Regions from separate parts of the Variovorax ureilyticus genome, predicted to be linked through region 3. Evidence: predicted binding sites of a transcription regulator. Region 3 holds the regulator's gene; each other region holds the start of a gene.
What was found. The regulator FNR, encoded in region 3, switches genes on or off when oxygen is low (the NO sensors DNR and NnrR bind a similar motif). The targets are predictions, from matches to a motif close to TTGATNNNNATCAA.

Region 1 (3,204 bases), on a different contig from region 3:
GTCATCGCGTCCAGCACCGTCCGCGTGACACCTCCCAGCAGCAGTTCGCGAGCGCGGCTGTGGCCGTAGCAACCCATCACGAGCAGATCGGCATCGCAATCGGAGGCGATCGACAGGAGTTGCTCGCCGGCGTCTTCCGGTGTGAGCCGTGCGTGCTCATGGACCCGATCGATGCCGTACAGGTGAAGATAGTCGCGCACCTTGACCGGAAGGGGCTGCGTCTCGTCGCCATCCTCTTCGACGAGATGGACGTGGTGGGCGTTCTGCAGGAAGGGAATGGCCGCCGCCAGCGCCCGTGCGCATTCGCGCGTGGGCTTCCATGCCAGCAGGATGTTGTCCGGCGTGCGGGCCAGTTCGCCCGTATGGGGAATGACCCACGTCGGGCGCCCGCTGCCGATGACGACGGATTCGACGAAATCGCCCGGCACATCCGAGCTTTCGAGGTCATCCGGGTCCCGCTGCCCCAGGAAGACAAGGTCGGCCAGGAGCGCCCGCTGCGTGAACGTCTCGATCACCGGGGCGCCGTCCGCATCGAGCCATTCGCAAGGCTGGCCCGACACGACGCAGGCCTGGTCGTAGACCGCCAGCGCATGGCGGCGGTGCTCGGCCTCCGCCCTGACGTCGGGCGGCAGCGGCGGGATGCCGGGTCCCACGGGCAGCAAGGGGAGATGGCTCCGCTCGACGGCGAACAGCGCGCTGACGCGGGCCCGCCAGGGAAGCGCGAGCCGCAGGGCGAGGTCCAGGCGCGTTTCGGCGCGCCGGGTTCCGTCCAGGTGCACGAGAAAGGATTGAAGGCCGGTCATGGCGCGTTCCGGACGTGTGTTGTTTCTAGGGCTTGTCGGGCGCTCGCACGAGCAGCACCGGCACCGGCGCGGACCGCAGGATCCGCTCGGCGCTGCTGCCCAGCACGAGCCGCGACACGCCGCGGCGTCCGTGCGTTCCGATGACGATCAGGTCCGCCTTCCACCGCTTGGCTTCGGCGATCACGGTCTCGTCGACCGAAGACTCGGTGATGACGGAGGGGTACACGGTGGAGCCGTAGCGCTCGTGCAGCGCCGTCTCGACCTCGATGCCCGCCGCCTGGGCGCCGCGCTTCGCATCCTCGAGCAGGCGCGCGCCCTCGTCCCGCACGCTCTGCAGGTAGCTTCCGGCCCGGCCGGACTGCGCATCCATCGCCAGGGCCAGCGACAGTTCGTCGATGACATGGACCAGCAGGAGCCGGCCCTGCGTCAGCTTTGCGATCTGGACGGCCTCTTCGAGCCCGCGCTGGGAGACCGGGCCGCCGTCGATGGGGACCAGGATTCGTTGGTACATGGAGGCTCCTTCGGGGTGAATGGTGCGATGCGTGCAGTATCGAAAGCACACCCGTCAGAGCGCTTGATCTGGCGCAAGACAGGGGCATCGCGTCGCCCGCGCAAGGCCTCAGGCGCCGGCCAGCGTGTGGACCAGGACGGCCTGCATGACCCGGCGATGGTTTTCCTGCAGGGCGTCGCCCTCGATGGCCGAACCCTCGAACCAGAGGACCCAATGCCTGGGCTGGGAGGCGTCCGCGACGGCCGACGCATCTTCGGCCCCGGGGTCGACGCGGGACTTCGGGAGGATCGCGACGCCCATGGCGCGGGCCGCCGCCACGAACATGCGGGCGCGCGGCCTGCGGCCGTTGCCGATGAAGACGATCCGCCGGTCGGCCGGCGTCTGCCGCTCGCAGAGCGCCCAGAGATCCGCGATGACGCGGGCCGGATGGGTGTCGAGCGCCAGGCCCGGGAAGACGGGCACGCCGGCATGCAACTCGATCGTTCGCAGCACGGCGGCGTCCAGATCGTGACAGTCGATGCCGTCGTACATGCGCCCGAGCATGCGGGCCAGGGCGATGACGTCGCTGCCGGTATCGGCGGGGCTGGACGGGTGGGCGAAATTCAGCAGAGCCACGCGCGCGCCCAACTCTTCGGCGGCACCTTGAAGCGCCGAGTTCCCGGGCGTCCCATCCGCGCGCGTGTGAGTGTGAAGCAGCGCGAGATTCCGTCCGCGCAGCGGCGAGCCCGACGACTGCCGCAGTCTGGCAGCGGTCGCGATGAGCGAGGCGATCTTGCTGGCGGAAGACAACGGGTCGTCCGCCGCTTGTCGCGCGGCGTGGGTAGGAGTCACGTCGCGAACGCTACCGCGGTTGCGCGCGGCGAACTTGATGCCGCGCAAGTCCGCTGCGCTCCGGCGTTGGATCGGACAGCGGCTCGCTCATCGAGGCGGGCTTCGCGCCCGGTTGCCGGCCGCGTCGATCACGAGGAGGATTGACGAAGGTCAAGGGCGGCGCTCCATCGTGTGCCAAGCTCGACGGCAACAAGGAGGCAACATGCGCATCCAGTTTCTCGGCGGAACCGATACCGTCACCGGGTCCAAATACCTGCTGGAGCACGCGGGCCGGCGGCTGCTGGTGGATTGCGGGCTCTTCCAGGGCCTGAAGCAATTGAGGCTGCGCAACTGGGAGCCTTTACCAGTCAGGGCCTCGGAGATCGATGCGGTCCTGTTGACGCACGCGCATCTCGATCACAGCGGGCTGGTCCCGCGCCTCATCCAATTGGGCTTCAAAGGCCCCGTCTACACCACCCGGGCCACGCGCGATCTGTGCGAGCTGCTGCTGCCCGACTCCGGCTACCTGCAGGAAGAGGAGGCCGACTACGCCAATCGCCATGGCCATTCCCGCCACAAACCCGCATTGCCGCTGTACACGCAGGACGAAGCGCGTGCGGCCCTCGGGCGCTTCGAAGTGCTGGATTTCGACAAGGCGCATGCGCCCTGGCCGGGGTGGACCTGGCGGCTGCGGCGCGCCGGGCACATTCTGGGCGCCGCGAGCATCCACGTCGGCTGGGACGGCGGCAGCATTCTTTTCTCCGGCGATCTCGGCCGGGACGACGACCTGGTGATGCGCCCTCCCGAGCGGCCGGAGCCCGCCGACTACGTGGTCATCGAGTCCACCTACGGCGATCGCGCGCATCCCAAGGTGGACACCTTGTCGGCGATCGCCGAAGTGATCGGCCGGACGGCTGCAAGGGGCGGCATCGTCGTGGTGCCGGCCTTTGCGGTGGGCAGGGCACAGACGCTGCTGCACTGCATCCACCTGCTCAAGGCCGCTCGCCGGATTCCAGATCTGCCGGTGTATCTCAACAGTCCGATGGCTGCCGATGCGACGCAGATCCTGCGGCGCTATTC
Region 2 (3,204 bases), on a different contig from region 3:
TCGGTGCGCATCGGGCTCGCACGCGCGTTGGCGGACACCTTCGAAGCGGAGGTGACGGGACTGCCGTGCGCGATGACGGCCCTGATGCGCTATCCCTTCGCATTGACGACCGCGCCCGAAGCCATCTCCATGATGAAAGCGCTCGACAAGGATTGCCGGGACAGGGCACTCACGCTCTTCGAGGATGCCGCCGGCGGCTCGCCGCGCATGCATTGGGAAGAGCCGAGGGGCGACGAGCCTTGGGCCTTTTCCCGGCGGGCGCTGTATGCGGATCTGCTGGTGCTGGGCCAACGCAATGAAGAGGATTCAGCCGCCGCCGACCTGCCGCCGGACTTCATTTCCAGTGTGCTTGTCGAATGTGGCAAGCCCGCGTTGATCGTGCCGTACGCAGGGACAGTGAAGGAAGTCGGGCAAACCGTGCTCATCGCCTGGAAGGAGACGCGCGAGTCCGCTCGCGCTGTGACAGCCGCGCTGCCGTGGCTCGCGACTGCGCGCGCCGTGCATGTGGTCGGGTACGGCGATGCGGCCGATGCTTCACTGCGCAGCCTGCAGATCTATCTCCGGGCCCAGGGGGTCGAGGCCTCGGTACGGGTGGGCGGGGCGGACGACAGTGAGGTCGGTGAGCGCCTGTTGTCGCTCGCGGCGGACGTGGGTGCAGATCTCTTGGTGATGGGCTGCTACGGTCACAGCCGCGCACGCGAATGGGTGGTCGGCGGGGCGACGCGGTCGATTCTCCGATCGATGACCTTGCCCGTGCTGATGGCGCATTGATCTCCTGAGAGCGAGTCGCATGCGATCGCCAGTCGCATGGTGTGACGAGCTCAACCGTCGAGGGGCACGCCACCACCGAACCGGGCGGTCCAGCTGTCCCAGGCATCCTGGTAGAGGCCGATGAAGGTTTGCGTCATCGCTCCCCAGGCATGGAGCTGCGCCTGCTGGAGCTTTCCTGCCGAATCCTGAAACAGGTGTTGCCACCCGAGTGCGGCGAGCAGGAAGGCGTCTTGGGGACGCGCCTTGGGCGATACAGGTTGATTCACGGGGAGCCTCTTCGCTAGGGAAATGTTCAATGCGCCATGAGGACTGGCACGGTCATGTGTTCCAGGATGCCGCGCGTCATGCCGCCGAGAACCAGTTCGCGTACGCGCGAGTGGCCATAGCCGCCCATGACGAGAAAGTCGCCTTGCAGGTCGCAGATGCGCGACAGCAACGCATCCGACATCGGCACGTCGCAGACCAGGCGATCGATCGTCGCCGCGACGCCGTGCCGGTCGAGCCAGCCCGAGAGATGCAGTTGCAGAAGCGGATTGGCGCGCTCATCCTCGTTCTTCCCGGCGAGTTGCAGCAGCGTGACCTGGTCTGCGCGCCTGAGCAGCGGAAGGGCGGCATCCAGCGCGAGTGCCGCTTCGCGCGAGCGGTTCCACGCGACCACGATGCGGCGCGGGCTTGCCTTGAACTCGCCCGCGTACGGCACCACCAGCACCGGTCGTCCAAGGCCGAGCATCACTTCGCCCACGAGGCCGTGGGACGGCGTGTCCGTCCGTCCGCCGCCGCCCTCCTGCCCGAGCAGCACGAGATCGCTGGTCCGTCCATGATCGATCAGGGCGTCCGTGGCCAGCCCGTCCACCTGCCGCAACTCGAAGGAGACGGATGGCCACGCTTCCATGCGGGTACGGAAAACGTCGGCGACGCTGTCCGCGCGGCGCTTGAGATAGGCGGCCGATTCGGCGATGTAGTCGCTGGCGCCCGTGTCGATCATGCCGGCCGGGATCGAACCCTCGTAGAGCCCTGTGGGAAGCAGGCCGACCAGGTGCGCACCGTGCTCGTTCGCCAGTGCCCCGGCGAAGGCGATGCGCGCCGCGGTACGGCCGCTGTTGTCGAGATGGACCAGGATCGTCTTGTAGCTCACGGCCGTCCTTTCGAGTAGGTACGCGAGAGATTCATGCTAGGCGCGACGGCGCAGTTGCCTGTTGATCTGCGTCAATGCCTCCGCTGGCGCCTCGCGGGGGGTGAGGTCGACTGTCACGCTGCCATTTGATCCAGCACAAGCCGATGCACACCCGCGGCTCCTACATTGACTGCAGCGAGGGACTTCGCGCCTCGCATGCTTCAAGCGAAAGGAGCCTCATGAAGTCCGATGTCAAGATCCGAAGCGATGTGTTGGCCGAACTCGACTACGACCCTGCGGTCACGTCGACCGACGTCGGCGTCACCGTGAAGGAGGGGGTGGTGACGCTCTCGGGCCCGGTCACGAGCTACGCAGAGAAGCGAGCGATCGAACGGGCAGTCCAGCGGGTGCATGGCGTACGCGCCGTCGCAGTGGAGATGAGCGTCCGGATGCCCACCGGCCACGAGCGTGTCGACACCGACCTCGCGAGCGCGGCCGAGCGTGCGCTTCAATGGCATGTGCTGGTGCCGGACGGCAAGATTCGTCCGCTGGTGGAGAACGGCTGGATCACGCTCGAAGGCGAGGTCGAATGGGCCTATCAAAGCCACGCCGCGGAGACGGCCGTGCAGTCTTTGGTGGGCGTGGTCGGCGTCACGAACCGGATTGCGGTGCGCCCTCGATTCAGTCCGGCCGACATCCAGCGGAACATCGAGCAGGCGCTTCTGCGTCAAGCCCATCGCGAGTCGCAACACATCGACATCGCCGTGGACAACGCCGTGGTCACGCTGTCCGGAAAGGTGCATTCGTGGGCCGAGCGGACGGCGGCGCAGGGTGCCGCGATGGCCGCTCCGGGCGTCGGACGCGTCATCAACCATCTGCTGGTGGAAAGCTGAACGGAGTCGGGGCATGTCACCAATCACATCCGAAGACCGCGATGCGCTGCGCAGGCAGCTTGAAGTCCTGAAGCAGCGCACGCTGGAGGAACTCCGGCGGCGCACCGATCCGGCGGACACGATTCCGGAGCGGGTCTCGTACGAGCATGAGGTCCACAACAACGCCGAAGACGCGGAGGAGGAGCGAAGCGAGGACTTGCGCTTCGCCGAGATCGACATCGATCGTCAGCGTCTGCGGGACATCGAGGAAGCCCTGCGACGAATGGCAGCGGCGAGCTACGGCGTGTGCATCGATTGCGGGGAAGACATTCCCCGCAATCGGCTCATGGCGTACCCGACGGCCCTGCGCTGCAGCGCGTGCCAGACCGCCAGCGAAAACATGCGTCACGGCTGAACGGCAACTGAATGGCCCGGTTGATCTGACTG
Region 3 (3,204 bases):
CGGCAGGTGCGCGTAGGCATAGAGGGCGATCCGGTCCGGCCGCAAGTCGCACACCTGCGCCAGCGTGCGGTCGAAAGAGGCCCGGCTCTGCTTAGGCAAACCGTAGATGAGGTCGATGTTGATCGAGCGGTAGCCGAGCGCCCGCGCGCTTCCCATCAGGTCGAAGACCTCCCTGGCAGGCTGGATGCGATGGACCGCCTTCTGCACGTCGGGGTCGAAGTCCTGCACACCGAAGCTCAGCCGGTTGAAGCCCATTTCGGCCAACCGTTCCAGGCGTCCACCGTCCACGGTGCGCGGGTCGATCTCGATGGACTGCTCGCGCTCGGGCGAGAGCGTGAACTCGCGCCCGAGCAACGCCAGCAGCCTTCTCAGCCCCTCGTCGTCAAGGAAGGTCGGCGTTCCGCCGCCCAGATGCAACTGGCTGACCACCACGCCGCGCCCCAGTTCGGCGACCTGCAGCGCCACCTCCCGCTCGAGGTAATCGATGTATTCGGCCGCCCAGTGCTTGTGGCGGGTGACGATCTTGTTGCAGGCACAGTAATAGCAGAGCGACTCGCAGAACGGCAGGTGCACGTACAGCGACAGCGGCCGCCCGTTCATCCCGGTCGCGTTGCGCTGATGCACTGCCTGGACGTAGTCGTCGGCGGTAAAGGCATCCACGAATCGATCCGCCGTCGGGTAGGAGGTATAACGCGGGCCGGCGACATCAAAGCGCCGCAGCACGGCGGGCGACGGCAGCTCCTGGGAATGCGAAGCGGTCGCGAATGCAGGGGAAGAGTTCATCGCAGGCGATCAGAGGCGGTGTGCGGACCACTATGCCGCCGGGCCGCCCCCGGATCCTTGATGTGGATCAAGCCCCATGCCAACGCCCCGTTACAGAATCGGCACATACTCGACATACATCAATGAAAACCGAAAACATCAAGGTCGCCTGCTCCAGTTGCAATCTGCGGGAGCTGTGCATGCCGGTCGGCCTCGAGCCCACCGAACTGCAGCGTATCGACGACATCGTGGCCAAGCGTCGCAAGGTCCGCCGTCGCGAGATGCTCTTTCGGAACGGCGACCGGTTCACCTCGCTCTACGCGATCCGCACCGGCGTCTTCAAGACCCGGGTGGCCAGCCAGGACGGCCGCGACCAGGTGACGGGTTTCCAGATGGCCGGCGAGATCATCGGCCTCGACGGCATCGTCAACGACCAGCACACCTGCGACGCGGTGGCGCTGGAGGATTCCGAAGTCTGCGTGATGCCCTTCGACCGTATCGAAGAACTGTCCCGCGAGGTCACGGCGCTGCAGCGGCACGTGCACCAGATCATGAGCCGCGAGATCGTGCGCGAGCACGGCGTGATGATGCTGCTGGGGAGCATGCGGGCCGAAGAGCGCCTGGCGGCCTTCCTTCTGAACCTCGCGCAGCGCCTGCACGCACGCGGGTTCTCGCGCTCCGAGCTCGTGCTGCGCATGACGCGCGAGGAAATCGGCAGCTACCTCGGGCTCAAGCTCGAGACCGTGAGCCGCACCCTGTCCAAGTTCATGGACGACGGCCTCATCGAAGTCCAGCAGCGCAACCTGCGGATCGTCGACTCCGAGGGACTTCGCCGGCTGATCACGCCGGCGGCCTGCTGATTCCAATTTTCAGCGCTTTGGCGCTGGCACGTCATCTGCCGGGGTTGCCGCGTGGTTGCGGCCGGTGAGCGCCGGCATGAGCTTCTTGTCGGCCAGCGTCCTGTTGATCTCGATACCCTGCCGATAGTAGTCCTCCGCGATCACGGGGTCGGGCGAGCGCATGGCAAGCCACAGGGTCACGAAACTCGCGACCACCACCACCGCTGGACCGGCCAGGACCATCCACAGCAACGGGAAGCGCCACCAGGGTTCGCTCCGGGCCGCTTCGTTCGCCTGTTTCGTATCGTTCGTTGCGCTCATCGTCATCTCCTTGATCGGCATCACCGGGGGACCATGAAGGTCGCCTTCTCCGAGACCTGCGCGCCGCCTTCGGCCGCACGCACGTCGAAATAGACCGGATGCGAGCCCGGCTGCGCTCCGCCATATGGCAGTTGCAGGCGAACCGCCACCCAGCGCGATTGCGCAGGCCCCACCTCCACAGGCTGCTCGGGCGACGCCTGCAGTCCGTCGAGGCCACGAGCCTCGATGCGATAGTGCTGCGTCTTTTCGGTGGCATTCATGATCTGCAGGCGGTAGACGTTCTCGATACGTCCGCCTTCGGCGATGCGCGCCAGCGTGCCACGGTCGCGCACCACGTCCACCTTGAATGGCGTGCGGATGACCAGGCTGGCCAGCAGGCCGATGCAGAGCGCGACCAGGATGCCGCTGTAGATCAGCACCCGTGGACGCAGCACGCGCCGAAGGATCTGCCGCGATGACCATCCGCCCGCCATGCTGTTCTGCGTGGCGTAACGGATCAGGCCGCGCGGCGAGGCGAGTTTGTCCATGACCGTGTTGCAGGCATCCACGCACAGGCCGCAGCCAATGCACTCGTATTGCAAGCCCTGCCGGATGTCGATGCCCGTCGGGCACACCTGCACGCACAATGAGCAGTCGATGCAGTCGCCCTGGCCCTGCGCACGCGCATCCGTGCCTTTGGCCCGCACGCCGCGAGGCTCGCCCCGCGCCGCGTCGTAACTGACGATCAGCGTGTCGCGGTCGAACATCGCGCTCTGGAAACGCGCATAGGGGCACATGTACATGCAGACCTGCTCGCGCATGAAGCCCGCGTTGCCATAGGTCGCGAAGCCGTAGAACAGCACCCAGAAGATTTCCCATCCGGTCATGCGCGTCTGCAGGAAGGCCATCCCCAGGTCGCGGATCGGGGTGAAATAACCGACGAAGCTGAAGCCGGTCCACAGGGCGATGCCCAGCCACACCACGTGTTTGAACCACTTCTTGACGAGCTTCTCGATCGACAGGTCACTGTCGTCCAGTCGTATGCGCGCGGTGCGGTTGCCCTCGATCTTCTGCTCGATCCACAGGAACATCTCCGAGTAGACCGTCTGCGGGCAGGTGTAGCCGCACCACAGCCGACCGGCCACTGCAGTGAAGAGGAACAGCGACAACGCCGAGATGACCAGCAGCCCGGTCAGGTAGATCAGGTCCTGCGGGTACAGCACCAGCCCGAAGATGTAGAAGCGCCGCGAGGCCAGGTCGAAGAGCACCGCCTGCCGCTGCCCCCATTCGAGCCACGGCATGC
Region 4 (3,204 bases), on a different contig from region 3:
GCGTGGCCCAGGTGTCGATGTCGTTCTTCGTGTAGCCGACGACCGTGGGCTTGCCCGTGGTGCCCGACGACGCATGGATGCGCGACACCTGCTCGCGCGGCACCGCGAAGAGGCCGAAGGGATAGTTGTCGCGCAGGTCCTTCTTGGTGGTGAAGGGAAACTTCGACAGGTCGCTGAGCTGCTTCAGGTCGCTCGGGTGCACGCCCTTCTCGTCGAAGGCCTTCTTGTAGTGCGGCACGTTGTCGTAGGCGTGCTGGAGCGTCCAGCGCAGGCGCTGGAGCTGCAGCGACTGGATCTCGTCGCGGCTCGCGGTTTCGATGGCTTCGAGTTCGCCGGGGCGGGGCTGCTTCACGGGCATGGATGTCTCCTCGGGCTGGCTTACGCGGTGAAGACCGGCTTGCCTTTGATGGTGTAGGAGCGACCGCGGAAGACCGCGATGCGCTCGTTGCGCTGGTTGGTGATGTCGCAGTCGTAGACGCCGGTGCGGCCGGCCTTCGACACTTCGAAGGCGCGCGCGGTGAGCACGTCGCCTTCGCGGCCCGGCGCCATCAGGTCCACCGAGAAGCCCGAGGCCACGGTGAGTTCGTTGTACGAGTTGCAGGCGTAGGCGAAGGCGGTGTCGGCCAACGTGGCGATCAGGCCGCCGTGGCAGATGTCGTGGCCGTTGAGCATGTTCTCGCGCACGGTCATCGTGACGGTCGCCTTGCCGGGCGTGGTTTCGGTGACTTCCATGCCGAGGCCTCGGGCCGCGCGGTCGTTGGCGAACATGCGTTCGCGAACGAGGTCGGCGATCTGCTGCGGGGTGCGTTCGGAGTGAGGTGTGGACATATCAGTTTTCGATGGCGCCGCATGGCCGAGGCCAGGAACCCCGCGGAACCGGCTTTGCCGGGCCGCCGGGGTTGCCCCCGGAGAGGGGGTGTCCGAGCCACACGCAGTGGGCGAGGCTGGGGGTGAGCTTCATTTCAGCGGTCGGTGAACTGGGGAGCGCGCTTCGCGCCGAACGCGGCCACGCCTTCGAGGTAATCGTGGGCGCGGCCCAGTTCGGCTTGCAGCGCAGCTTCGTGGTCGAGCGCCTGGTCGAGCGTGAAGTGCTGCGCGGCATCGACCGCGGCGCGGGTGGCGGCCAGCGCCTTCACCGGCATGGCGGCGAGGCGCTCGGCGAGCTTGCGGGCTTCGTCGGCGAGCGCGGCGTCTTCGACGCACTTCCAGATGAGGCCGACACGTTCGGCTTCCGCCGCGCCGAGCTTGTCGCCGAGCATCGCCAAGCCCAGCGCGCGGGCGCGGCCGACGATGCGCGGCAGCAGCCAGGTGCCGCCGGTGTCGGGCACGAGGCCGATCTTCGCGAACGCCTGGATGAAGCTCGCCGACTGCGCGGCCAGCACGAGATCGCAATTCAGCGCGAGGTTCGCACCCGCGCCGGCCGCCACGCCGTTGACTGCGGCGATCACCGGCACCGGCATCGACTTGAGGCGCTTGACCAGCGGCGTGTAGTGCAGCGCGATCGCGCGGCTCAGGTCCTTGGGCGGCTCGCCGGCGGGCGACGGCGCGACCATCGGGTCGGCCAGGTCCTGTCCGGCGCAGAAGCCGCGGCCGGCGCCGGTGAGGATCACGCAGCGCACGGCGGCATCCGCTGCGGCCGCATCGAGCGCCGCGCGAAGCTGCTCGTGCATGGCGCCGTTGAAGCTGTTGAGCGCGGCGGGCCGGTTGAGCGTGAGCGTCAGAACCGGGCCGTCCTGCGAGGCGAGGACGAGTGCATCAGACAAGCTGTGTCTCCAGACGTGGGAACGGGATCGGGGTGCCGGGCGGGTGTTGATCTGCGTCAAAAGTATTGTTGACCGACCGGTCGGTGAATCATAAGATCGTCATCAATCCTGACGCAAGTCAAACTTGCAGAGGGTTTACCCCTAGCCCAGAAACCACCCGGAATCCCACCGGGAAAAGGAGACAGCCTTGCCCTGCTATTCCATCGAAGGCGTGGTGCCGGTCATCGACCCGAGCGCCTACGTGCACCCCACCGCCGTGCTGATCGGCGACGTGATCGTCGGGCCCGACTGCTATGTCGGCCCCTGCGCCGTGCTGCGCGGCGACTTCGGCCGCATCGAGCTCAAGCGCGGCTCCAACCTGCAGGACACCTGCGTGATCCACGGCTTTCCGCAGCAGGACACCGTGGTGGAAGAAAACGGCCACATCGGCCATGGCGCCGTGCTGCACAGCTGCATCGTGCGGCGCGATGCGCTGGTGGGCATGAACGCGGTCGTCATGGACGAAGCCGAGGTCGGCGAAGCGACCATCCTCGCGGCCTGCGCCTTCGTTCCGGCCGGCAAGAAGATCCCGCCGAGATCGCTCGCCGCAGGCATCCCAGCGAAGGTGATCCGCGAACTGACGGACCAGGAAGTCGCGTGGAAGCTCGAAGGCACGAAGACCTATCAAGACCTCACGAAGCGCAGCCTCGCGAGCATGAAGGAGGTCACGGCACTCCCCGCGGTCGAGGCTAACCGGCCGCGCGTGCAGGCGCCGGACGTGAAGCCGCTGATCGCGACCAAGCGCGGCTGAGCCCCCGCCGTTCGGCGCAAATCGGGTTTGCCCGGGTAGGCGCTGCCAACCGCCAGCCCTTACCGTTGCGCCCTTCTGGAGGGGACAAGACCATGATGCTCAAGGCCGGCTTGGTGGCGGGGTGTGTTGCGCTTCTTTCTCAGACGCCCTGCTGGGCGCTCGGACGCGCGGACGTCATGCGCGACACGCAGTTCGGGAAAGTCGTCGGCATCGACGACTCGGATCGCACGGGGACGCTGGCGTGGAAGGGCGTGCCCTTCGCGAAGCCACCCGTCGGTGACCTGCGCTGGAAAGCGCCGGTCGATCCGGAAGCCTGGCATCGGCCCTTGGCCACCCAGCAGTTCGCCAATGCGTGCGCCCAATATGGGCGCATCTACGGCCCCGGCGCCAACAACCGCTACGACGCGACGATCGGCACCACGCTGAACCAGGCGGTCGGCAGCGAGGACTGCCTGTACCTGAACATCTGGCGTCCGGCGAAGACCGAGCGCAAGGGCGGCAACGGGGACGACAACCCGGGCCAGGGCAACGACAAGGGCGAAGACCTTCCGGTGATCGTCTTCGTCCACGGCGGCAGCGATGTGTCGGGCTACACCGCGGACCCGGTCTACGACGGCGCGGCGCTCGCCAGGGCCGCGAACGCCGTCGTCG

Region 1: the regulator FNR is predicted to act here: its motif matches at 1,378-1,391, upstream of WKW77_RS19005 (universal stress protein).
Region 2: the regulator FNR is predicted to act here: its motif matches at 1,968-1,981, upstream of WKW77_RS19180 (universal stress protein).
Region 4: the regulator FNR is predicted to act here: its motif matches at 1,810-1,823, upstream of WKW77_RS28295 (phenylacetic acid degradation protein PaaY).

The regions. Positions count from the first base shown of each region.
Region 1 is NZ_JBBKZU010000008.1:57,856-61,059, forward strand. It holds gene WKW77_RS19000 (universal stress protein) at 1-803, opposite strand, end outside; gene WKW77_RS19005 (universal stress protein) at 829-1,314, opposite strand; gene WKW77_RS19010 (Rossmann-fold NAD(P)-binding domain-containing protein) at 1,423-2,193, opposite strand; gene WKW77_RS19015 (MBL fold metallo-hydrolase RNA specificity domain-containing protein) at 2,348-3,204, shown strand, end outside.
Region 2 is NZ_JBBKZU010000008.1:88,425-91,628, forward strand. It holds gene WKW77_RS19170 (universal stress protein) at 1-771, shown strand, start outside; gene WKW77_RS19175 (hypothetical protein) at 822-1,037, opposite strand; gene WKW77_RS19180 (universal stress protein) at 1,064-1,906, opposite strand; gene WKW77_RS19185 (BON domain-containing protein) at 2,125-2,778, shown strand; gene WKW77_RS19190 (TraR/DksA family transcriptional regulator) at 2,792-3,172, shown strand.
Region 3 is NZ_JBBKZU010000001.1:34,604-37,807, reverse strand. It holds gene hemN (oxygen-independent coproporphyrinogen III oxidase) at 1-783, opposite strand, end outside; gene fnr (fumarate/nitrate reduction transcriptional regulator Fnr) at 906-1,622, shown strand; gene WKW77_RS00185 (FixH family protein) at 1,632-1,922, opposite strand; gene ccoG (cytochrome c oxidase accessory protein CcoG) at 1,943-3,204, opposite strand, start outside.
Region 4 is NZ_JBBKZU010000016.1:87,981-91,184, reverse strand. It holds gene paaK (phenylacetate--CoA ligase PaaK) at 1-358, opposite strand, end outside; gene paaI (hydroxyphenylacetyl-CoA thioesterase PaaI) at 379-828, opposite strand; gene WKW77_RS28300 (enoyl-CoA hydratase-related protein) at 963-1,763, opposite strand; gene WKW77_RS28295 (phenylacetic acid degradation protein PaaY) at 1,951-2,553, shown strand; gene WKW77_RS28290 (carboxylesterase/lipase family protein) at 2,646-3,204, shown strand, end outside.